3 regions of the Bacillus sp. URHA0034 genome follow, and region 2 is predicted to be linked to each of the others. Evidence: riboswitches for the same ligand, from Rfam matches in the RefSeq annotation. Region 2 holds a riboswitch; each other region holds the start of a gene.

Region 1 (7,752 bases), 410 kb from region 2:
GAACTTGAAAAAATGGAAGCCCCAATCCTTATTATTCATGGAGTTAAGGATCAAAATGTGACAGTTGAGCACGCTCACCGTCTCGAGAAAAGGTTAAGATCATTAGATAAACCAGTAGAGTGCTGGTACTTTGAAGAGTATACCCACTATTTTCCTCCAGCAGTAAACAGAAAAGTGGTCCATGATTTATCAAAGTGGATGAAAAATCATTCTAAAAGATGATAAAATAAAAGTAATATAAATGGAGGAGCGGATATGTATGGGTATGCCTCTTGAAATGAATACAATGATTGTGACGAAGGGCAGGGAGCAAAGGATAGAGGAAAATCTTTTCGAGTTAGTGAAAGAAGGTTATAGACTTTATCCTATTGAAATACCGATTGATGTCAAAAAAACAATCGAGTGTGACTCAAGTGGAACGGGGCTAATTAAAAAAGTGGAATGGCAAAGAAACACCACAACCGTAACCTATCAATTAGTATCCTTAAATTCTACGAATTAACCGTGAAGATTTTACTTCAAATTGAAAAATTGAAGGAAGCCCATATCGTCATGGATATGGGCTTCCTTAGCTTAGACTATTGTAATGGTCCGCCAAGTTCCTCAATTTCTTCCTGAACCTGGCTAAACTTTTTGAAGTTTTCACGGAATTTTGCAGCTAGTTCCTTTGCTTTTTTCTCATAGGTCTGCGGATCTGCCCACGTTTTATTCGGCTGCAGCACCTCATCTGGAACCCCCGCAACATGAACTGGTATATTTAGTCCAAATATGTTATCTCTTACAGTTTCAACATGGTTTAGTTCTCCCTCTAGAGCTGCTTGAACCATTGCCCGGGTGTAGGATAACTTCATTCTATTCCCAGTTCCATATTCTCCGCCCGTCCAGCCGGTATTCACTAAAAAGACATTCACGTTATGCTCTAGAATTTTTTCGCCAAGCATTTCTGCATAACGTGTCGCTGGAAGAGGAAGGAAGGGTGCACCAAAGCATGTGGAGAAAGTCGCTTCCGGAGATGTAACTCCGCGTTCCGTTCCGGCAAGCTTAGACGTATAACCACTTAAAAAGTGGTACATGGCTTGTTCCTTTGTTAATTTTGCGATTGGCGGCAATACTCCAAACGCATCTGCCGTTAAAAAGACAATTGTATTAGGATGACCAGCAACACTTGGCTGGATGATATTGTCAATTGCCTCCATCGGATAGGCAGCCCTTGTATTTTCCGTCAAGGTACCATCATCGTAATCAGGAATCCTTGACTCCAAATTCAGGATCACGTTTTCCAGAACCGTCCCAAATCGAATCGCATCAAAAATTTGCGGCTCTTTTTCACGAGAAAGATTAATACACTTTGCATAACAGCCGCCCTCAATATTAAAGACCCCATTTGATGACCAGCCATGTTCATCATCCCCTATTAGCCGGCGATTTGGATCCGCTGAAAGAGTGGTCTTGCCTGTTCCTGATAATCCAAAGAATAGAGCCACATCACCTTCAATGCCAACATTAGCTGAACAATGCATCGAGAAAATATTATTTTCAGGCAGTAAGTAATTCATAACAGAAAAAATCGACTTTTTCATTTCCCCAGCATATTCCGTACCGCCGATCAGTACAATTCTTCGTTCAAGAGAGATGATAATAAAGGTTTCAGAATTTGTTCCATCGATCACTGGGTCCGCTTTAAAATTTGGAGCAGAAATGACTGTGAACCCTGGATCATGTGTTAACAATTCTTCTTCTGTTGGACGAATAAATAACTGTTGTACAAATAGATTATGCCAGGCGTATTCATTAATGACTTGAATAGGCAGCCGGGACTTTTTGTCCGCTCCTGCAAACCCTTTGAATACAAAGATCTCACTTTGTAGTCTTAAGTAATCAAGTACTTTTTGATACAGATTCGTAAAAGCTTCCTCAGATATAGGCTGATTGGTTGAGCCCCACGCAATTTTATTCTTGGTAGACTCTTCCATCACAATGAATTTATCCTGTGGTGAACGTCCTGTATATTTGCCGGTGGAAACACTGACAGCGCCGGTAGAGGTCAGTGTTCCTTCATTTCTTCTTAAAACCTTTTCAACTAATTGCGGGACGGATAGCTGTACCTGGACATGACTTTGTTGTAACAATTGTTTTAATTCAGTTGGAATATGAACAGAATTCATTTACTGAAACCTTCCTTTACTAGGATTATTTGTTAAATAGTATAACACATTTATTTTAATAGTCTATACTAATGAAAGAAATTATGTGAATATTTAAGAATTTATTCGTGCGGAGGGACAAAAGCTTGGATTAGTCTCCAATAAAGAAAATATTCATTTTTAAAGTTACAATTTTCTCTTTTTGAAAAAACTTGATACAAATTCATTGACATTGTTTGAAGGAGTAGGTTATGATTTAGCCTTGAACGGATACTCTCTTATCCCGAGCTGGTGGAGGGACAGGCCCTATGAAACCCAGCAACCTGCAAACGAATAATCGGACTCCAATTGAATCCGTTATTTCGGGCAAAGGTGCTAAACCTGAAGCAAGGCTTGACCTTGGACGATAAGAGTGAAAGGCACGCAAAACTTTTGCTATTAACCTTTCCTCATTATGATGGAAAGGTTTTTTGTTGTATTTACGTGCTATGTTACATAATTGTACTTTTTATTCCATCGTATAAACTTTAAGGGGAGTATACTAAAATAGAATTTTGTCTGGGGCCAAGCACCAAGGCACTTTTTCATTTCTATAATAATAATCCCATGTTTATTTCATACTACTAAGGGAATGAGTTCCGTATCAACTCGAGGTTAAACGGCAGGTATACATAAAACCCAAACAGCTAACCTCACTTAATTCCATAATAAGGAGGAATTCAGATGTCAACAAAACGTCGTTTGTTTACTTCTGAATCAGTAACTGAAGGTCATCCTGACAAGATTTGTGACCAAATTTCTGATTCCATTTTAGATGCAATACTAGCTAAGGATGCTAATGCTCGTGTTGCCGCTGAAACTTCAGTAACAACAGGACTAGTTTTAGTAGCAGGAGAAATCACCACATCAACATATGTAGATATTCCAAAGATCGTCCGTGAAACGATTAAAGGTATCGGTTATAATCGTGCAAAATATGGTTTTGACTCGGAGACTTGTGCGGTCTTAACTTCGATTGATGAACAATCTCCTGATATTGCGATGGGTGTTGACCAAGCCCTTGAAGCTCGTGAAGGTCAAATGTCAGAGGAGCAAATTGAAGCGATTGGTGCAGGAGACCAAGGTTTAATGTTTGGTTTTGCTTGTAATGAAACAAAAGAGCTAATGCCTCTTCCGATTTCACTGGCGCATAAACTTGCACGCCGTTTAACGGAGGTACGGAAAGAGGATATCCTTCCTTATCTGCGTCCTGATGGAAAAACACAAGTCACGGTGGAATATGATGAGAATGATAAACCAGTCCGAATTGATACGATTGTCATTTCTACACAGCACCACCCAGAAATTGCATTAGAGCAAATTCAGCGAAACGTGAAAGAATATGTCATCAATCCTGTTGTTCCAAAGGAACTCATTGATGAAAACACAAAATATTTTATTAACCCAACTGGCCGTTTCGTTATCGGCGGACCGCAGGGTGATGCAGGTTTAACAGGCCGTAAAATCATCGTTGATACCTACGGCGGATATGCTCGTCATGGCGGTGGGGCATTCTCCGGCAAGGATCCTACAAAGGTAGACCGTTCAGCTGCCTATGCTGCGCGCTATGTGGCTAAAAATATCGTGGCGGCAGGACTGGCAGATAAGGTTGAGGTTCAGCTTGCCTATGCAATTGGTGTAGCAAGACCGGTTTCCATCTCAATTGATACGTTTGGAACCGGCCAAATAAATGAAGAGCAATTAGTTGATTTAGTAGAAGAAAACTTTGACCTTCGTCCAGCAGGTATCATTAAAATGCTCGACCTTCGCCGCCCAATCTACAAGAAAACAGCTGCTTACGGCCACTTTGGACGTACAGATGTTGATCTTCCGTGGGAGCGAACTGACAAAGCAGAAGCGTTACGCCAGCAGGCGAATCTATAATTCAGAAGGAGTTGCATCTAAATATGTAACTCCTTTTTTTATTCTCGTCATAAAAATGATTTTGTACTTATGTTTAGGTAGGTACAAAGAAGTGAAAAATGAAGGATATCTTGGCGATAAAGATGAAACATGATAAACTTTGGTGATTGCGGATTTGTCCGCAGTCAATGGACACTATACCGAGAAAGAGAGATTCCCACGGGTGTTTTAAATTTTCCTGATGTTCACAGTGCCATTTTTTTTATAATAGTGGTAGTATAAGAGAGATGTTTTTTAGAAGACGTTTAATATGAATTGGAGTAGGTGAGGTACATAATGTGTGGTTTTATCGGTTGTGTACACGACAAAACACAAAACTTTAGTGATGAACAAAAACAACTATTTAAAAATATGAATGATTTAATAACCCATCGCGGGCCGGATGATGATGGTTTTTATTACGATGACCATATTCAATTTGGCTTCCGACGTTTGAGCATTATTGATATCGAAAGCGGGCATCAGCCGCTAACGTATGAAAACGAGCGTTATTGGATTATTTTTAATGGTGAAATTTATAACTATGTTGAACTTCGTGAAGAGTTATTGAAAGAAGGACTATCATTTGCCACAAGTTCCGATACAGAAGTAATCATTGCTCTGTATAGCCATTTAAAAGAAAAAGCGGTTGAAAAACTGCGCGGAATGTTCGCGTTCGTCATCTGGGATAAGCAGGAACAAACCCTTTATGGTGCACGTGACCCGTTCGGAATTAAACCTTTCTTTTATATGGAGGATGGTGAAAGAACCTTTTTTGCATCTGAGAAAAAGAGCATTTTGCTGGCTTTAGAGAATGATGTCCTCAACTATGATGCCTTACAGCATTACCTAACTTATCAATTCGTTCCTGAACCTGATACGCTTTCAGAGGGAATTAAAAAGTTAGAGCCAGGCCATTATTTTACAAAAAAAATCGGCTCTCCAATGGAAATGAAAAAGTATTGGAAGGCTCATTTTCAGCCTGTTCAGAAATCAGAAGCTGATTTTATTAAGGAAATTCGCAATGTATTATTTGATTCGGTAGAGAAGCATATGCGCAGTGACGTTCCGGTAGGCTCGTTCCTTTCAGGCGGAATCGATTCATCTATTATTGCTTCGATTGCAAAAGAATTTCATCCCGCTATTAAGACTTTCTCAGTTGGCTTTGAACATAATGGTTTCAGTGAAATTGATGTGGCTAAAGAAACAGCTGAGAAGCTTGAGGTTGAAAATATCAGTTACATTATTACACCTGAAGAGTATATGAATGAAATTCCTAAAATCATGTGGCATATGGATGATCCTCTTGCCGACCCTGCCTGTGTTCCTCTTTATTTTGTCGCAAGGGAAGCTCGTAAACATGTAACGGTTGTTCTATCGGGAGAAGGTGCCGATGAATTATTTGGCGGTTACAATATCTATCGTGAGCCACAGTCATTAGAGGTATTTAATAAAATCCCAAGAGCCGGGAAAGTTTTATTAAAAGGTATTGCCGGGATGATGCCTGAAGGAATGAGAGGTAAAAGCTTTATTGAGCGCGGCGTTACGCCAATGGAAGAGCGTTACATCGGCAATGCCAAGATGTTCACTGAAGCTGAAAAACGTGATGTATTAAATGTTTACCGTGAAGGTTTAAACTATATGGATGTAACCAAGCCGCTTTACCAAGAATCAAGAGGTTATGACCCAGTTGACCGGATGCAGTATATTGATATCCATACCTGGATGCGCGGAGATATTTTGCTGAAAGCGGATCGGGTGACAATGGCTCACTCACTTGAGCTTCGGGTACCATTTTTAGATAAAGAAGTGTTTGAGGTGGCTTCGAAAATTCCAACCAGCTTAAAAACAGCCAATGGTACAACCAAATATATTTTACGTAAAGCAGCTGAAGGTGTAGTGCCTGAACATGTTCTAAGTCGTAAAAAGTTAGGATTCCCAGTTCCGATTCGTCATTGGTTGAAAAACGAAATGAATGAATGGGCCAAAAATATCATCCGTCAAAGCAACACGGATCATCTAATCAATAAATCATATGTTTTGGGCTTATTGGAAGACCATTGCCAAGGCAAAGCGGATAACAGCCGTAAAATCTGGACCGTTCTGATGTTCATGGTTTGGCATCAAGTTTATGTAGAGAATGTTTATTCTTTCCAACGCGATTATGCTTTACAAAAAGAATTGCAAACATTGAAGCACTAAGAGCAAATGAGGCGCCCGCGAACCGCTCGCGCCTGAAGCGGAAATCAACAGACTAGTTTAATGTATAAAAAAGTGGGTGCCCCCAAAAGTTATACTTTTGGGACACCCACTTTTGTTTTTATGACTGAAGTGACTTATAATATTGCCCTTTCTCAGCATATTCTGTATAAATCCGTTCCATATCTTTTTTGTCTTCGGGTGTTAATTCTCTAATAACTTTTGCTGGTCTGCCAAATGCTAAGGTATTAGGGGGGATTTTTTTTCCTTGCGGTACAAGACTTCCAGCACCAATAAAGGCACCTTCCCCTATCTCTGCTTGATCGAGAATAATTGATCCCATGCCAACTAATGCTCTTTTTCTTACGATGCAGCTATGAAGAATGACTTGATGACCGATTGTTACTTCATCTTCTAAAATTAGCGGGTTATTAGGGCTTTGGTGTAAGATAGAGTTATCCTGAATATTAACTTTATTCCCAATTCTCGTTGGGGCAACATCGCCTCGGATCACAGAATTAAACCAGACACTGGACTGTTCGCCAATTTCTACATCACCTGTGATCGTGACATAATCGGCAATAAAGGCAGTTTTAGCAATTAACGGGTATTTATCTTTAAAGGGGTATATCAAATGGGTTCGCTCCTTTGTAATTGATAAGTATATTTTAGCGAAAATAATAAGTGGTTTTCAAAAAATAAATCTGGTATAACAAATAAGTCTAAACTCACAAAGTTTTGAACAAACAAGCATATCTTTTTCTAGGGGGACGAAAAATGTGGAAATGGGAAGCTGAAGGGGAGGCAAAAGCGGTAATTGTAATCGTCCATGGTGCAATGGAACACCATGGCAGATACGGATGGCTGATTGAAATGTGGCGTTTAGCTGGTTTTCATGTCATCATGGGCGACCTTCCGGGGCAAGGGATGACAACAAGGTCCGGCCGCGGCCATATCGATTCCTTTGATGAATATATTGTGGAGGTAAAGGACTGGGTGCAAGCCGCCTATCGATATAACCTCCCCGTGTTTCTATTAGGCCACAGTATGGGTGGATTGATTTCTATTCGTTTATTACAGGAAGAACAACTGAATGTCGCCGGCGTGATTCTTTCTTCTCCATGTCTGGGACTGGTTCAAGCGCCATCCAAATTTTTAAATGCCCTCTCGCATGTGATTAACGTGGTTTATCCATCTCTTAGAATGAATTCAGGTTTGTCGGTGGAGATGGCTACAAGAAACGAAGATGTGCGAGAAGCGGATTCAAATGATACACTTTACGTGACAAAAGTTTCGATTCGCTGGTATCGTGAACTTGTTGGAGCGATAAAAGAAGCATTCGTGAATTTGGAAGATACACAGGATCTCCCCATGCTCGTCATGCAGGCCGGGGACGATAAAATTGTTAATAAAGCTACCGTGAAGGAGTGGTTTAACCATGTTCCATTATCGGAGAAAAGGTTTAAGG
Region 2 (7,752 bases):
CCTGGCGAAATTCCGTTCATTTGCCGTGGGCGGCGTACCGCCTGAAATTATGGGTGTCGGACCTGTTGTCGCGATTCCAAAGGCGGTTAAGCTCGCTGGCCTGGAGTTATCAGACATTAATTTATTCGAATTAAATGAGGCTTTTGCATCCCAATCCTTGCAAGTCATCCGGGAGCTGGGCCTAAATGAAGAGATTGTCAACGTAAATGGGGGTGCGATTGCCCTTGGTCACCCGCTTGGCTGTACGGGAGCGAAATTAACTCTCTCCTTAATTCATGAGTTAAAACGACGCAATGAACAATTTGGTGTCGTGACGATGTGTATTGGCGGCGGAATGGGTGCAGCCGGAGTGTTTGAATTATTGTAATTAGAAAAAGGAGGAATATTAATGACTGAAACAAAAAAGGTTGTCAAAGGCGGAAGCTTTTTAATTGAGGATCTTGCCTATCAAAATATATTTACACCAGAAGACTTTAATGAAGAGCATTTAATGATTGCACAGACAGCTGCGGACTTTATAGAAAAAGAAGTGGTCCCGCAGATTGAGCATTTAGAAAACCATGAATTCGACCGCACTGTAAAGCTGTTAAAGAAAATGGGGGAGCTTGGCCTATTAGCTGTTGACGTTCCCGAAGAGTTTGAAGGTTTAGGCTTAGATAAGGTGACTTCGTCATTAATTACTGAAAAAATGGCGGGGGCTGGCGGTTTCTCCCTCTCTTATGGAGCACATGTCGGCATCGGTTCTCTGCCAATTGTGTTATTTGGAAATGATGAGCAAAAGACAAAATATCTACCTGCCCTTGCATCAGGCGAAAAAATTGCGGCATATGCCCTAACAGAGCCTGGTTCAGGATCTGATGCCTTAGGAGCTAGAACCACTGCAAAACTAAATGCAGCCGGAACTCATTATATCCTGAACGGTGAAAAGCAGTGGATCACGAATGCCGGTTTTGCCGATGTATTTATCGTTTATGCAAAGATCGATGGCGAACACTTCACCGCATTCATTGTAGAAAGGGACTTCCCGGGGGTATCGACTGGTGCTGAAGAAAAGAAAATGGGCATCAAGAGCTCATCGACTCGTACCTTGATTTTAGAGGATGTAGCGGTTCCTGTTGAAAACTTATTAGGTGAGTTTGGGAAGGGGCATGTCATAGCCTTTAACATCTTAAACATTGGCCGTTACAAATTAGCAGTCGGCGGTGTCGGCGGTTCAAAGAAAGCCTTTGATATGACGGTCAAATATGCGAATGGACGCAAACAGTTTAAAACAGCGATTTCTCAATTCAATTTAACAAAAGAAAAGTTTGGTACGATGGCCTCGAAAATTTATGCGGCTGAAAGTTCAGTCTACCGCACGATTGGTTTATATGAAGAAAACCAAGGTAAACTGACTACGGAAGAAGCAAAGGATCTTAAAAAGGTGGCTAATGCGATCGCCGAATATGCGATTGAATGCTCGGTAAACAAATTCTTTGCGAGTGAAGTTTTATCATATGTAGTGGATGAGGGGGTCCAAATCCATGGCGGCTACGGCTTCATGCAGGAATATCCTATTGAAAGAGCTTATCGCGATGCGCGAATTAACCGAATTTTTGAAGGAACCAATGAAATTAACCGGCTTCTCGTTCCTGGAACACTTGTGAAAAAAGCATTAAAAGGTGAGCTTCCGCTATTCCAAAAAGCTCTTGCACTACAAGAGGAATTAATGATGTTAATGCCGGAAGAGCCGGGTGATGAGCCGCTGGCACAAGAAAAATACCTTGTAAGAAATGCTAAAAAGATTGCCTTATTGGCTTCCGGTTTAGCAGCCCAAAAATTTGGTAAGGCCTTAGAAAGTGAGCAAGAGATCTTAGCCAATATTGCGGATATCGTTTCGAACGTCTACGCTATGGAATCCGTTGTACTGCGTACAGAAAAGGCGATTGCGAAAGATGGCTTAGAAAAGAACCAGCAAAAACTTCTTTATACACAAATTTTCTGTCAAGAAGCCTTTAATGAAATTGAAGCAACTGCTAAAGAATCGCTTGTAGCAATTGAAGAAGGCGATACGCTTCGAATGATGTTAACCTCTCTTCGCAAGTTCACACGACACCAGCCAATCAACGTAATTGCCAAAAAACGTGAAGCTGCTGACGTATTGATTGAAGCAGAACGTTATACAGTTTAACAATTCAGGAGCCCCTTCATTTTGATGGGGCTTTCTTATATTTTTAATGCTGGAAGGAAAATATACAAAAGGTGTCGAATTTTTCCTATTATGAGAGCGGTCGATTAGGATTTTAAAGGGCCATATGATAAAATTTTCATGAATGAATAAGGATAGGGTGTGAAACCATTGGCTTTAACTTTTTACTGGTATCCAAAATGCGGCACATGTCGAAACGCGAAGAAATGGCTGGATACCCATCATCTTTCCTATGATGAAGTACATATTGTCGAGCAGCCCCCCTCACGCGAGCAACTGCAGGAATTTTATCAAAAAAGCGGCTTGGAATTAAAGAGATTTTTTAATACAAGTGGTTTAAAGTATCGAGAATTAGGGATTAAAGATAAAATGAAGACGGCAACAGAGGATGAACTGCTCGATCTGCTGGCATCGGATGGGATGCTAATCAAAAGGCCAATACTCACGGATGGTGAGCGTGTTACTGTTGGCTTTAAGGAAGAAGAGTTTGAAAAAACGTGGCTTTAATGGATGTTTACTAAAAACTGGAGGGATTTTTCAAATGAGTTTACCAAAAGAATTGCGTTATTCTGAAGAGCATGAGTGGGTAAAGGTTGAAGGAGAAAAAGTCCGCGTGGGGATTACTGACTTTGCCCAGCATGAACTAGGCGATATCGTTTTCGTTGAACTTCCAGAGGTTGGTGCAGAAGTATCCGCTGACGAACCATTCGGCAGTGTAGAATCTGTAAAAACGGTTTCTGAACTGTATGCACCTGTTAGTGGTAAAGTGGTAGAAGTTAACGAAGATTTGAGTGACAGCCCTGAGTTTGTCAATGAATCACCATATGAAAAGGCATGGATGATTGTGATCGAGCCTTCTGATGTAAGTGAAGTAGACAACTTAATGTCTGCAGAGCAATATGCAGAAATGATCAAAGAAGACTAATTTGTTTTGAAAAGCACCTATTGTTGGGTGCTTTTTCTCTTAAATTTCCACTCTTTTTCTTGTCCGGCCGGGACAGACTAAACGTAAACCATATCGAAGAGGGTGGAAGAAATGACATTAAAACAACAAAAAATTGATGTAACAGACCGAGTCGTTGGTAAATTAAAAAATGGCGAACTTGAACTGTTTCTTGAAAATACAGCAATAGGAAAAATAAAGCTTTCAGATCAGATGCAAGTGGAATTGGATCATCACTTTGAGGCAGAGCAGCAAAAAATTTATCAGCATGTAACCGTAACGGAACAGCCGAATGCCAAGTATACCGACTGTGATGATGGTGGATGGTGTTAACATAACTTCAAGCAAATACCTATTTCTTCGTGGACAATCATGTTATAGTTAACTTACTAAGAAGATGGTACACGAAATCAGTATTTTAGAATATGTTAACATAAACAACTTTATATTACAGGTGATGGGATATGAATGATTCGTATGTTGACAAAGTTCTTATTGTCGAAGGAAAATCCGATAAAAATAAGGTTAAGAATATTGTGAAGGAACCTGTGGAAATTATCTGTACGAATGGAACAATCAGTCATTCTAAATTAGAGGAATTGATTGAGTTTCTCGAGGATAAGGATGTCTATATCCTCGTCGATGCAGATGATTCGGGTGAGAAGCTTCGCAAACGATTTAAGCGAGAATTTCCCCATGCGGAGCATTTGTATATTGACCGGATGTATCGGGAGGTAGCAACAGCACCTGAACATCACTTGGCAATGGTCCTATTAGGGGCTAATATTGATGTACATGCTGAGTTTTTAGAAATGAGTTAATGTGCTATGAATGAATGGAATCGAACTGATCTGGCTGATTTCCTCGACCGTGAGGAAATCGGTCTGTTATACTTCTATACCCCTCTCTGCGGCACCTGTCAGGTTGCGTCTCGGATGCTTCAAATTGTCGGGGAGCTTGTAGAGGTTACGATGGGAAAAATGAATCTAAATTTTTATCCGGATTTGGCTAAGAATTTTGCAATTGAGAGTGTACCAAGCCTGTTGATTATTCGTAATGGTGAGGTGCAGGAATCAATCTATGCGTTTCATTCAGTTCCATTTTTGCTTGAAAAAATTAAATTTTATCTTGGATGAGCAGATGCGAGGGTACGCATCTGCTTTTTCTATTAGGTTGTGGGAGAAGAAGGAACGTGATTTTCCCCAATTGGTAACATAGTGTTGGCCACGATCAAGTAAAAAGGAATTGTGCCCGTCAAGGTAAAGTGGAAGCGGTAACGGTCAAAATAAAAAGGAATTGTGCCCGTCCAGATGAAGCGGAAGCGGTAACGGTCAAAATAAAAAAGAATTGTGCCCATCCAGGTGAAGTGGAAGCGGTAACGGTCAAAATAAAAAGGAATTGTGCCCGTCAAGGTAAAGTGGAAGCGGAAACGGTCAAAAAAAAAGGAATTGCGCCCGTCCAGATGAAGTGGAAGCGGTAACGGTCAAAATAAAAAAGAATTGTGCCCATCCAGGTGAAGTGGAAGCGGAAACGGTCAAAATAAAAAGGAATTGTGCCCGTCCAGGTAAAGTGGAAGCGGAAACGGTCAAAATAAAAAGGAATTGTGCCCGTCAAGGTAAAGTGGAAGCGGTAACGGTCAAAATAAAAAGGAATTGTGCCCGTCGAGGTGAAGTGGAAGCGGAAACGGTCAAAATAAAAAGGAATTGTGCCCGTCAAGGTAAACCGGAAGCGGTAACGGACGAAAATAAAAAGGAATTGTTCCCGTCACAGGTAAATAGAAAAAGACAATCGTCCAAATACAAAATAACTTGTCCCATTAAAAGAGCTTTTTTGGTACCAAAAACTCACCAGGAAACATACATACCCCAGGCTATTCGTAAAAGAGCCCCTTTGTCTTTCCATTACAGATCAAGTTTTGTTTTAGAACCCTCCGAATAGTTTTTTTTGAATCAATATTCTCACACCATTCAAAAACTAAGTTAGTTGTAATTTTCTCGTTAGGATAAAGCAATTTTATTTCTCCAACAGTCCTTAAGACCGCAGAGTCAAGCCCCTCACAATGCCCACATACCTGACACTGCACATGTCTATCAAAACAAGAAACATGAAAAGAATGACAAACCGCACAAATAATTCCTTTGTTCAACATATTAATTGAATACTTTGAGTACTTTTCATAGGGGGATGCCGTTTTATGCATAGAAACTAACCGTTCAGCAATACTTTTATGACGTCCATTCAAAGTCGACGATTCCCTATTTAATTTACACATAAAATCGGGCAGCTGATTTGGATAGATAATGGGTTTATTCATAGGGGATTGATATAAGTGGAATTTAGGGTTAATAAAAATAACATAGCTCTCAATAGCCATGCGGTAACCGAGACTTTGAAGCAGCTGCCTGAGCAGAGATTCACACCGTTCTAATTGCAAAAGAGGATTGGTAATTTCCTTTTTGGCAGCGAGAGAATAAAACCTGCCATTTTCATAATAAAAATCACCTTCATAATTTTTAACCTCGAATAAATAAAATTGATCTTGTCTAATCATCAACGTATCAATTTGAAACTTGTTATTGTTTGACTCCAACAGCAAGTCATATAAAAGGTAACTTGGAGGTTCGAGCTTCTCTGTTAACAAATCAAACATTTTTTCACCCTCATAACCTTTAGTTTTATTATGAAGATATTTTTTTTCCTTTTCTTCTAACTCTGTTCTAGCATCCAACAACTTTAATATTCTTAAATCAAGTGGTTCAGGGCGATCCTTTAAAATCATACTCCACATCCTTTCTAGTGTCTTCTTCATTTTAACTAGAATCCCGGTTCAAAGATTTGACTATTTTCTAACACTTTCGAAGACTCGACATATTTCTCGGGAAATCGTCTTAAATACCCTAATTCACCAGAGAATTGTCGAGCGATTAACAAAGGAATCCCCACACTAGTGCTGAATAAGTAAACTAATACGTGCGCATAGAGCGGAGTGGTTGAAATGAACGAACTGGCAGAAAAATTTTTAGAAAAATTCACCTTACAGGGACATATCGTAGGCTTAATCAAGCATGCTGAAATAAAAGTAAAATTCATTTGTGAAGAGGAAACCATTATCTTCGAAATAAAAAATGGCAAAATGTCGTTACTCAATGACCAACAATCCATTTGTTACGAAGTAAAAGGGGAGTCGAACGCCATCCAACAGCTTTTCGAAGGAACCGAAACACTGCGAACACTTGAAAAGAAAGGACGGCTAACCGTATCCGCCCCGCTAAGAACCACGCTGCTCTTAGAATCCATCTTCTTTTTAACAAAAGCACATGAAAATTTTGCTAAAGTCATATAATCCTATATGTTGACTCGGAATTAAATTTCTAGTAATCTGTATTTAACAACAATTGAATTTTCAGAATCTTATCTAGAGTGGCGGAGGGACTGGCCCTGCGAAGCCCAGCAACCGGTTATAAAACACGGTGCTAATTCCAGCAGAGCAACCAGCTCGAAAGATGAGAAGAGATAACCCCCTCTTCTGCGGAAGCGGGGGTTTTGCCGTTCTATTATCAAAAAAGGAGGAACAGGAAATATGACAGAAAATCAAAAGAAGTACCGTTTTGAAACACTTAGTGTTCATGGAGGCTTGTCACCCGATCCTGTAACAGGAGCACGTGCTGTTCCAATCTATCAAAACAATGCTTATCAATTTAAAAATACAGAACATGCTGCCAACCTATTTAGCCTCGCAGAACCAGGTTACATATACACAAGAATTCACAATCCGACGACCACCGTTTTCGAAGACCGCGTTGCCCTGCTGGAAGGCGGAGTAGGTGCACTCGCCGTTGCCAGCGGAATGGCAGCTATTACACTCGCGATTTTAAATATCGCCGAAGCTGGCGATGAAATCGTGGCTGCTTCCAATCTTTACGGCGGAACCTATAATTTATTAGCAGTTACCCTGCCTAAATACGGTATTAATGTCAAATTTGTTGATGCCGAAAATCCAGAAAACTTCCGCCAAGCGATCACGGGAAAAACAAAAGCAGTCTTTGCAGAAACCATTGGTAATCCAAGTTTACGTGTCCTCGATATTGAAAAAGTAGCAGACATTGCCCATGCAGCAGGGGTTCCATTAATTATTGATAATACTTTTGCCACACCATATCTTTGCCGGCCAATCGAGCATGGAGCCGATATTGTTGTTCATTCAGCAACCAAGTGGTTGTTAGGGAACGGAACCACAACGGGAGGAATCATTGTCGATGGCGGCAAGTTTGATTGGAATTCACCAAGATTCCCTGGCTTCACCACTCCTGATGACAGCTATCATGGCCTTATCTATGCAGAAGCTTTAGGGGCGGTCGCATACATCATCAAAGCCCGTGTTCAATTATTACGCGATCTTGGACCTGCGCTAAGCCCGCAAAATGCGTTTCAGTTTACATTAGGACTTGAAACCCTCCATGTGCGGATGAAGGAGCATGTTGCCAATACCAAGCAAATTGTTGATTATTTACTAGCTCATCCGGCAGTAGATTGGGTATCTTATCCTGGTCATAGCTCACATCCTGATAATGAATTAGCAAAAAAATATATGCCAAAGGGTGCGGGCTCAATGGTCGTCTTT
Region 3 (7,752 bases), 3.6 Mb from region 2:
AATCTTTCTATTCTGAAGAATGGTAAAGCAAAAGCGGTTCGTTTTTCTACATTAGAAGCGATATGTAAGACTTTGGATTGTCAGCCAGGTGATATTTTGGAGTACAAAAGCGACGAAGACACTCTATAAAACAGACAACAAATTTATTTAACGGGAGTCGATAGAGAAAAGAAGGAATAGTCATTAGGCTATCCCTTCTTTGCGTTTAATGATGTTATTTACTCAAAGAAGTTCGTTTTGGAGTGTTATTTTACATGTTGTACTCTAAAACCGAACTACTTACTGAAAAGAACGCATTGATTGTTTATTGAGGTACTTAAGCAGGTTTCTTTATTTTTCCAGACCCAACTTTAAAAAACAGCCGCAGCATCGGCGGGACAACAAAATAAATGAAAAAGAGACGAAATAATTGATAACCTGTAACCATCGATAAATCAGCATTGACTTCATGAGCGAGGATGGCCATTTGATCCATACCTCCCGGTGCCAAGCTTAGTAAACTAGTTGAAGGCGTGATATGGTAAAAATAAATGAGCAAGAGCCCTAAGCCGACAGACCCAATAATCATCAACAGACCACTCAAAAACGCCAGGCTAATGACCTTCGCTTTATGCTCTAGTTTTTCAGGTTTCAACAATAAACCAATATAAGAGCCAATCATAAATTGTGAAATATCCAATACAGATGGCGGCAAAACAGGGCCATGCAGCCCGGAAATACCGGCAATCGCAGTGCCAAGGATAGGTCCCAATAAATAAGGAGTAGGAAATTTAAGTTTCCGCGCCAGGAAAGCACACAATACACAAATAATCGCTAACAAAATAAAATTAGGAAATACCGGTCCTGATCCGTGCACGGCATGATTCACAACATCTGCTCCAGCACCGCCGCCTGTATGATGAAACAACGGACCCAAGATCAGAAACGGAACAACGAAGATAATCATCATCAAACGAGCTACTTGCAGGAAAGTAACCGTCGTAATATCAATTCCTTTCATTTCTTCAGCAAAAATAATCATTTGCGAAAGTCCGCCTGGTATACTCCCGGTTAAGACCGTTGGATAATCAACCCCGGTTAATTTTGAAACAATCCAAGCAATCCCAGCACAAAAGAGGACAAGCAAAGTCGTCATCAGCAGCATCGAAGGAAGTTTGGCGATAATTTGTAAGAGTGCGTCTTTTGTAAATGATAGTCCAATCGAATACCCGACGACAATTAAGCCTGTATCACGAATCGCAACCGGCCAGTAAAATGCAATTTTTCCAAATCTTGCGCCGATTAAGACAGCTGCCATTGGCCCAAGCAGCCAAGGGATCGGAGTATGAAGAAAAGAAAATACTAACCCCCCAATAAAAGCCGTTACCAGCGTAACTGTAAAACGAAGTATTTTATTGTCTAAATTCTTTGATGTATTATTCAAAAAAAACCCTTCTTGTCTTTTATTATTTAACCGCGTCCTTACTGTGAGGAAAACAGATCCCCATCATTTGGAATCATGATGTTCCTGTCATTTCATTATTTTAGCACGATGACGTGTAAAAGGGTACTAAGAGACATTATCAAGGTAAGAGCATTTCCGTATGTATTTGAAGTTAAATAAATTTCGTTTAATATTTCGGTAATAGGGAGATTTTTGCAAAAAAAAGAGAAAGCATACGGCTGCTTTCTCTTGTTGATTCGTCTTAATGACTGCTGCTGCTTTCATGATGTTCTGGTGATTCCTCGACTTCCCCTGGCCCAAACCCAAATGGTCCTCTAGGTATAAAATTTTCCACTCGGAAAATCGCTACGATCGTTTCAATTCTAATACCCAAAATTCGTTCGCGGCCTCTGCCTCTCGATTCCAATACAATAACATCTCTGCCTACCTCTAAAAGCCTGCCGGTAAAATTCCCTTGCAGAGTAACTACTTCGACTTCCTTTTTTAACAATTCATGGGCAATTTGATGAAAACTCAATTCCGTCACATTCATCCTCCTCCTTCACATTACAGTAAATGCAAACAATCAGAAAAGGGCATTGGTTTAAAGAAATTTTTTTGCCAAAAATTCATCACAAAAAAGAGAGCAGTGAAGAATTTTTTAAATTTTATATTTTTTTATTTACATAAATCCTATTGGTATGGTAGGATTAATCACATCAATCAATTATTCTTATCTAGAGAGGCTTAGGGACTGGCCCGATGAAGCCCGGCAACCTGCCAAGCAAGGTGCCAATTCCAGCAAAATGGTTTTCATTTTGGTAGATAAGGTGTTTACTGGACTTTTGTGAGCGCCTTTCCTAAAGTGGGAAAGGCGCTTTTTGTAAAAAGGAGGCGAATAAGTCTGAACGCTAATGAAAGGCAAGAACTTATCACGCATTTAGAGAACATGCTGGTTTCTTTACAATTTGGCTCGATTACACTAGTAGTTCAGGATGGTAAGATTGTACAAATAGAAAAAAATGAAAAGGTTCGTCTTAAACAAAATAAAAACTGCTGACCAGTAAGCTGGAGGCTGTCTCAACGTCAGCCGCCCTGGAAGACGTTTTTTTATGAAAAAAAGGAGGCATGTAGCATGACCGCTGCAATTACCTATCAAAATTGGCAACAAATTTCCGACACATTTCCTTTCGAAGATAAAACGAAAGGGGCACTTTCCGTTTTAAAGTGGGCATACAACACTTATGCTGATCAAGACATTGTCTATGCATCCAGCTTCGGAGCCGAAGCGATTGTATTGATTGACCTGATTCATCAGGTAAAACCAGATGCCCATATCGTGTTCTTAGACACCGGGCTGCATTTTCCTGAAACTTACGAAGTCATCGACAAAATCGAAGCCCGTTTCCCAACATTAAGAATTGAGCGGAAACAACCAAAAGTAACTCTTGATGAACAAGCTGCAGAATATGGCTCGGCGCTATGGCTAAGAGATGCCAACCAGTGCTGTAACATTCGTAAAGTAATCCCATTAAGGGAGACTTTGACTGCTAAACAAGCGTGGATCTCAGGACTTCGCCGTGAACAGTCACCAACAAGAGCCAACACAGAGTTCCTTAATAAGGATGATAAATTCGAGAATATCAAAATTTGCCCATTAATTCATTGGACTTGGGATGAGGTTTGGGAGTACATCAGAAGTAAGGATCTTCCATACAACACCTTGCATGACCAGAACTATCCAAGCATCGGTTGTTTCCCTTGTACAAAGCCGGTTGGTGATGGCGCCGATTCACGTGCAGGACGCTGGTCGGGCAGCGGTAAGACAGAATGCGGCTTACATACCCGTTAAGCTAAAGCCTCCAACACTGTGGTGATCACCACAGTGAATGTTGAACCAATCCGGCATTGACGGGCAGTGCCCACCGCTTCGGACTCTAAATCTATCATAAATAGTATGGTGGGGGTGGATCGTCCGTAATGCGGGATTAAAGGAGGGTCATTTATTTGCTCACAATTATAGCAGTGACGATTGGTTTATTTTTTGCTATTAATATAGGCGCAAGCGGGGCAGCCGCTTCCATGGGGATTGCCTACGGGGCAGGCGTAATAAAAAAACCGCTGGCTTTGCTGCTCTGCAGTATCACCGTATTTTTTGGAGCATGGCTTGGCGGCGGAGAAGTGGTTAAAACGTTAGGCAGCGGGATTGTACCCAGCAGTACGTTTACAATCCCCATCGCCTTAGTTGTGTTAACTTCAGCAGCATTGTCACTGTTTTTAGCTAACATATTTGGAATTCCGCTTTCGACTAGTGAAGTGGCGGTAGGAGCCGTCATTGGCGCCGGGATTGTTTACCAATCTGTGTTAGTCAGTAAACTAGTGTGGATTTTGTTATTCTGGCTGCTCACCCCATTTGTTGCTTTTATTATTGCGATTAGTGTTACGTTTCTATTAAAAAATAAACATCTGAAAAAATGGATGGAAGCACCGAAGACAGTACCTTATCTGTCCGTGTTAGTCGTTTTCATGGGCTTGTTTGAAGCCTTCTCGGCGGGAATGAATAATGTGGCCAATGCGGTTGGTCCGTTAGTCGGAGCGAAAATCATTTCGACTGATAACGGGATTTTCTGGGGCGGGTTATTTGTAGCCGGCGGGGCATTGCTCCTCGGTCATCGTGTCCTTGAAACCAACGGGAAGAAAATTACGAAACTGCGCTTAGAAGAAGGCTGCGTCATCTCTGGAACAGGCGCAACGATTGTGACGATCGCATCTGTTTTTGGAATTCCCGTTCCGCTGACACAAATTACGACATCCTCGATTATTGGGATTGGTTTTGCGAAAAACGGCAAATCTGTTTTGAAGAAAGATATTGTTGTACAACTTCTTACAGTTTGGATTGTCTCACCTGTTTTATCCATGGTATTATCATATACAATGATTCAAATGATGATTGAACATAATTTTTATCCCATCATCGCAATGGCTGGTGTGTTAATTTCCGTCTTTGGTGTCATGTCATTAATGAAAAGACAGAAACCAAGTATGGCGGTCCACCAGGAGATTGTGAAAGATTAAATTTGCTAGTTTCATATTTTAATTGATAAATTATTTTTCTAAAAAAGAAAGGACTTGATTAAAAGTGTCATTTTTACCAGCACCTCATGGAGGAAAACTAATTCAAGCATTTGACCCAACTTATGATTTAACAAACATCGAAAAAGAGATTGAAATTGATGCGATTGCATTGAGTGATCTTGAGTTGATTGGTGTTGGCCTATTTAGCCCGCTTACAGGGTTCCTTGGAAAAGCAGACTATGAAAATGTTGTTTCTAACATGCGTTTAGCTGACAATACAATTTGGTCCATTCCAGTAACTTTGCCTGTATCCTATGAAACTGCTGCAACACTTAAAGTAGGAGAAGAAATCAAGTTAGTACACCAAGGCGAGGTTTATGGGGTTATCACAGTATCTGAATGGTATGAGCCAGATTTAGATAAAGAAGCCATCGAAGTTTACAAAACAGACGAAGTCGCTCACCCAGGCGTGAAACGTCTTTATGAAAGAGGACCTGTTTATGTAGCAGGTGATATTGTTCTGGTTAAAAAGTCAGATAAAGGCGTATTTGCTGATGTATGGCATGAGCCAAAAGAAACTCGTGCAATGTTTGAAGAAAAAGGCTGGAAAACAATCGTTGGTTTCCAAACTAGAAACCCAATCCACCGTGCTCATGAATATATCCAAAAAGCAGCATTAGAAACGGTTGATGGACTATTCGTTAGCCCGCTTGTAGGGGAAACAAAATCAGACGATATTTCCGCAGAAGTTCGTCTAAAAAGCTATCGTGTATTACTAGATAATTACTATCCAGCTGAACGTGTACAGCTTGGTGTGTACCCTGCAGCTATGCGCTATGCGGGCCCTAGAGAAGCGATTTTCCATGCGATTGCCCGTAAAAACTTTGGCTGCACACACTTCATCGTCGGCCGTGACCACGCTGGTGTAGGCAACTACTACGGAACATACGATGCACAGCATATCTTCAGTAATTTTGAAGAAGGCGAGCTTGGCATTAAACCAATGTTCTTTGAACACAGCTTCTATTGCACAAAGTGCGAAGGCATGGCATCTGATAAAACTTGCCCGCACAGCAAAGAAGACCGCGTCATCCTTTCTGGAACAAAGGTTAGAGAAATGCTACGTGCCGGAGTTCTTCCTCCTGCAACTTTCAGCCGTAAAGAAGTTGTAGAAGTATTAATCGAAGGTATGAAAGAAGAAACCGCAACGGTCTAAGGAGGAAATACAACAATGTCTAAAGCAACGAATATCACTTGGCACTCTGCCACTATTACAAAAGCAGACCGCCGTTCTCAAAATGGTCATGGAAGCTGTGTTCTTTGGTTCACCGGCCTATCGGGTTCTGGTAAATCAACGATTGCCAATGCGGTTTCGAGTGAATTATACCGCCAAGGCATTAATGAATATGTCCTAGATGGTGATAATATCCGTCATGGTTTGAATAAGGACTTAGGCTTTTCAGATTACGATCGAACAGAAAATATCCGCCGAATTGGAGAAGTAGCCAAACTATTTGTGGATAGTGGGGCAATCGTAACGACAGCGTTTATTTCTCCATTCCGTTCCGACCGCGACCAGGTCCGTGCGCTGTTTGAAGAAGGCGAGTTTATTGAAGTATTTATTGACTGCCCGCTTGAACAATGTGAAGCACGTGATCCAAAGAAGCTTTATGAAAAAGCACGCCGTGGTGAAATTAAGGATTTTACTGGAATTGATTCTCCATATGAAGCACCGGAGCGTCCAGAAATTACGATTCGCTCTGATAAATTAACGGTTACAGAAGCCGTTGCACAAATTTTTCAATACCTGCAAGAAAAGAATATTATCTAGTTTATAAGAAAGGATGAACAGCCATGGCTGGCAAGGTTTATTTAGTGGGTGCGGGTCCTGGAGATCCAGATTTACTGACGGTCAAAGGATTACGATGCCTGCAGGAAGCCGATGTCATCCTTTATGATCGGCTTGTTAATCCTGAACTACTTAACTCGGCAAAAGAAGGGGCGCAGTTGATTTACTGCGGTAAGCTCCCTAATTACCATACGATGAAGCAGGAAACGATTAACCACTTTTTAGTCAAGTACGCTAAAAAAGGGTATCAGGTGGTTCGCTTAAAAGGCGGTGATCCTTTTGTTTTCGGCCGCGGCGGCGAGGAGGCGGAAGAATGTGTGAAACACGATATTCCGTTTGAAGTGGTTCCCGGGATTACTTCCGGGATTGCCGCTGCTGCTTATGCCGGGATTCCGGTTACCCACCGCAGTTTGAGCAAAAGTTTTGCTTTTATTACGGGGCATCAGGCTGCTGGCAATATGGCCGCCGAACATCAATGGTACCATCTGGCGAATGGGGTGGATACGCTCTGTATTTATATGGGGGTATCACATTTGCCGATCATTGTGCACCAGCTAATTAAGGCCGGCAAATCTCCTCAGACTCCAATTGCCCTCGTGCATTGGGGGACACTTGAGTCTCAGCAAACAGTGGCAGGAACGCTTGAAACCATCGAGGAACTTGTGAAAAAAGCGGCAATCTCGAATCCAAGCATGATTGTGATTGGCGAGGTTGTAAAGCTGCATCATCGGTTAAACTGGTTTCAAGAAGAAATTGTTCCTAAACTGCCGCTTGTTCATGGGTAGTGTTTGGAGGAGATGAAGATGAAAGCCATACTATACATTGGTCATGGCACACGCTCGAAAAAAGGAGCAGACGAGGCAAGAGCCTTTATTGCGAGAGTGAGCGAGCGGGTGGATGTGGCGATTCAAGAAATCAGTTTTTTAGAGTTAACGGAACCGTCGATTGAAGAAGGTTTTAGGCGCTGTGTGGAGAGAGGGGCAGCAGAAGTAACGGTCGTACCCCTATTTCTACTAGCAGCCGGTCATATCAAGCAGGATATCCCAAACGTTCTAGAGGCGATAAGTGAGCAGTATCCTGATGTTTTAATCGATGTAAAGGATCCTTTCGGTGTTCAAGGCCAAATTCTGGATGCAGTCGCTGAACTCGTACGAGAGACCGTCGAGACAGTAGGGCTCGAGGATCGGGTGTTGATTGTCGGAAGAGGGAGCAGTGACCCAGCCACACTGGCAGATTTCGGCTTAATTGCGGATGGCGTGAAGGAACGTCTAGGTATCACAGGTGTTTCGGTATGTTATTTGGCGGCAGCCGAACCCCGTCTAAAAGAGGGGTTAGCAGCCGTGCTGAATGATGCACAGGGTAAGGTGATTGTGATTCCTTATTTGTTATTCTCAGGGCTCCTGAT

Evidence for each region. Region 2 has a riboswitch for S-adenosylmethionine ahead of ACZ9EE_RS20650 (O-acetylhomoserine aminocarboxypropyltransferase/cysteine synthase family protein). Riboswitches for the same ligand answer to the same signal wherever they lie in the genome.
Region 1: linked by a shared signal. The riboswitch ahead of metK (methionine adenosyltransferase) and the one ahead of ACZ9EE_RS20650 (O-acetylhomoserine aminocarboxypropyltransferase/cysteine synthase family protein) in region 2 are both predicted to bind S-adenosylmethionine.
Region 3: linked by a shared signal. The riboswitch ahead of ACZ9EE_RS03820 (YezD family protein) and the one ahead of ACZ9EE_RS20650 (O-acetylhomoserine aminocarboxypropyltransferase/cysteine synthase family protein) in region 2 are both predicted to bind S-adenosylmethionine.

Annotation. Positions count from the first base shown of each region.
Region 1 covers NZ_JBWCDK010000002.1:4,289,430-4,297,181, forward strand. The annotation lists gene ACZ9EE_RS22570 (alpha/beta hydrolase family protein) at 1-222, shown strand, start outside; gene ACZ9EE_RS22575 (DUF2584 domain-containing protein) at 260-502, shown strand; gene pckA (phosphoenolpyruvate carboxykinase (ATP)) at 579-2,165, opposite strand; SAM riboswitch class I at 2,420-2,557, shown strand; gene metK (methionine adenosyltransferase) at 2,868-4,067, shown strand; gene asnB (asparagine synthase (glutamine-hydrolyzing)) at 4,383-6,287, shown strand; gene ACZ9EE_RS22595 (gamma carbonic anhydrase) at 6,406-6,918, opposite strand; gene ACZ9EE_RS22600 (lysophospholipase) at 7,062-7,752, shown strand, end outside.
Region 2 covers NZ_JBWCDK010000002.1:3,875,202-3,882,953, forward strand. The annotation lists gene ACZ9EE_RS20595 (acetyl-CoA C-acetyltransferase) at 1-367, shown strand, start outside; gene ACZ9EE_RS20600 (acyl-CoA dehydrogenase family protein) at 389-2,170, shown strand; gene ACZ9EE_RS20605 (arsenate reductase family protein) at 2,339-2,695, shown strand; gene gcvH (glycine cleavage system protein GcvH) at 2,730-3,113, shown strand; gene ACZ9EE_RS20615 (YusG family protein) at 3,225-3,464, shown strand; gene ACZ9EE_RS20620 (toprim domain-containing protein) at 3,596-3,952, shown strand; gene ACZ9EE_RS20625 (thioredoxin family protein) at 3,959-4,267, shown strand; gene ACZ9EE_RS20630 (hypothetical protein) at 4,396-4,611, shown strand; gene ACZ9EE_RS20635 (hypothetical protein) at 4,599-5,069, shown strand; gene ACZ9EE_RS20640 (nuclease-related domain-containing protein) at 5,002-5,940, opposite strand; gene ACZ9EE_RS20645 (hypothetical protein) at 6,127-6,474, shown strand; SAM riboswitch class I at 6,540-6,641, shown strand; gene ACZ9EE_RS20650 (O-acetylhomoserine aminocarboxypropyltransferase/cysteine synthase family protein) at 6,712-7,752, shown strand, end outside.
Region 3 covers NZ_JBWCDK010000002.1:309,317-317,068, reverse strand. The annotation lists gene ACZ9EE_RS03835 (helix-turn-helix domain-containing protein) at 1-129, shown strand, start outside; gene ACZ9EE_RS03830 (AbrB family transcriptional regulator) at 317-1,423, opposite strand; gene ACZ9EE_RS03825 (hypothetical protein) at 1,686-1,970, opposite strand; SAM riboswitch class I at 2,154-2,255, shown strand; gene ACZ9EE_RS03820 (YezD family protein) at 2,355-2,483, shown strand; gene ACZ9EE_RS03815 (phosphoadenylyl-sulfate reductase) at 2,559-3,275, shown strand; gene ACZ9EE_RS03810 (inorganic phosphate transporter) at 3,431-4,498, shown strand; gene sat (sulfate adenylyltransferase) at 4,563-5,714, shown strand; gene cysC (adenylyl-sulfate kinase) at 5,730-6,329, shown strand; gene cobA (uroporphyrinogen-III C-methyltransferase) at 6,353-7,132, shown strand; gene ACZ9EE_RS03790 (sirohydrochlorin chelatase) at 7,151-7,752, shown strand, end outside.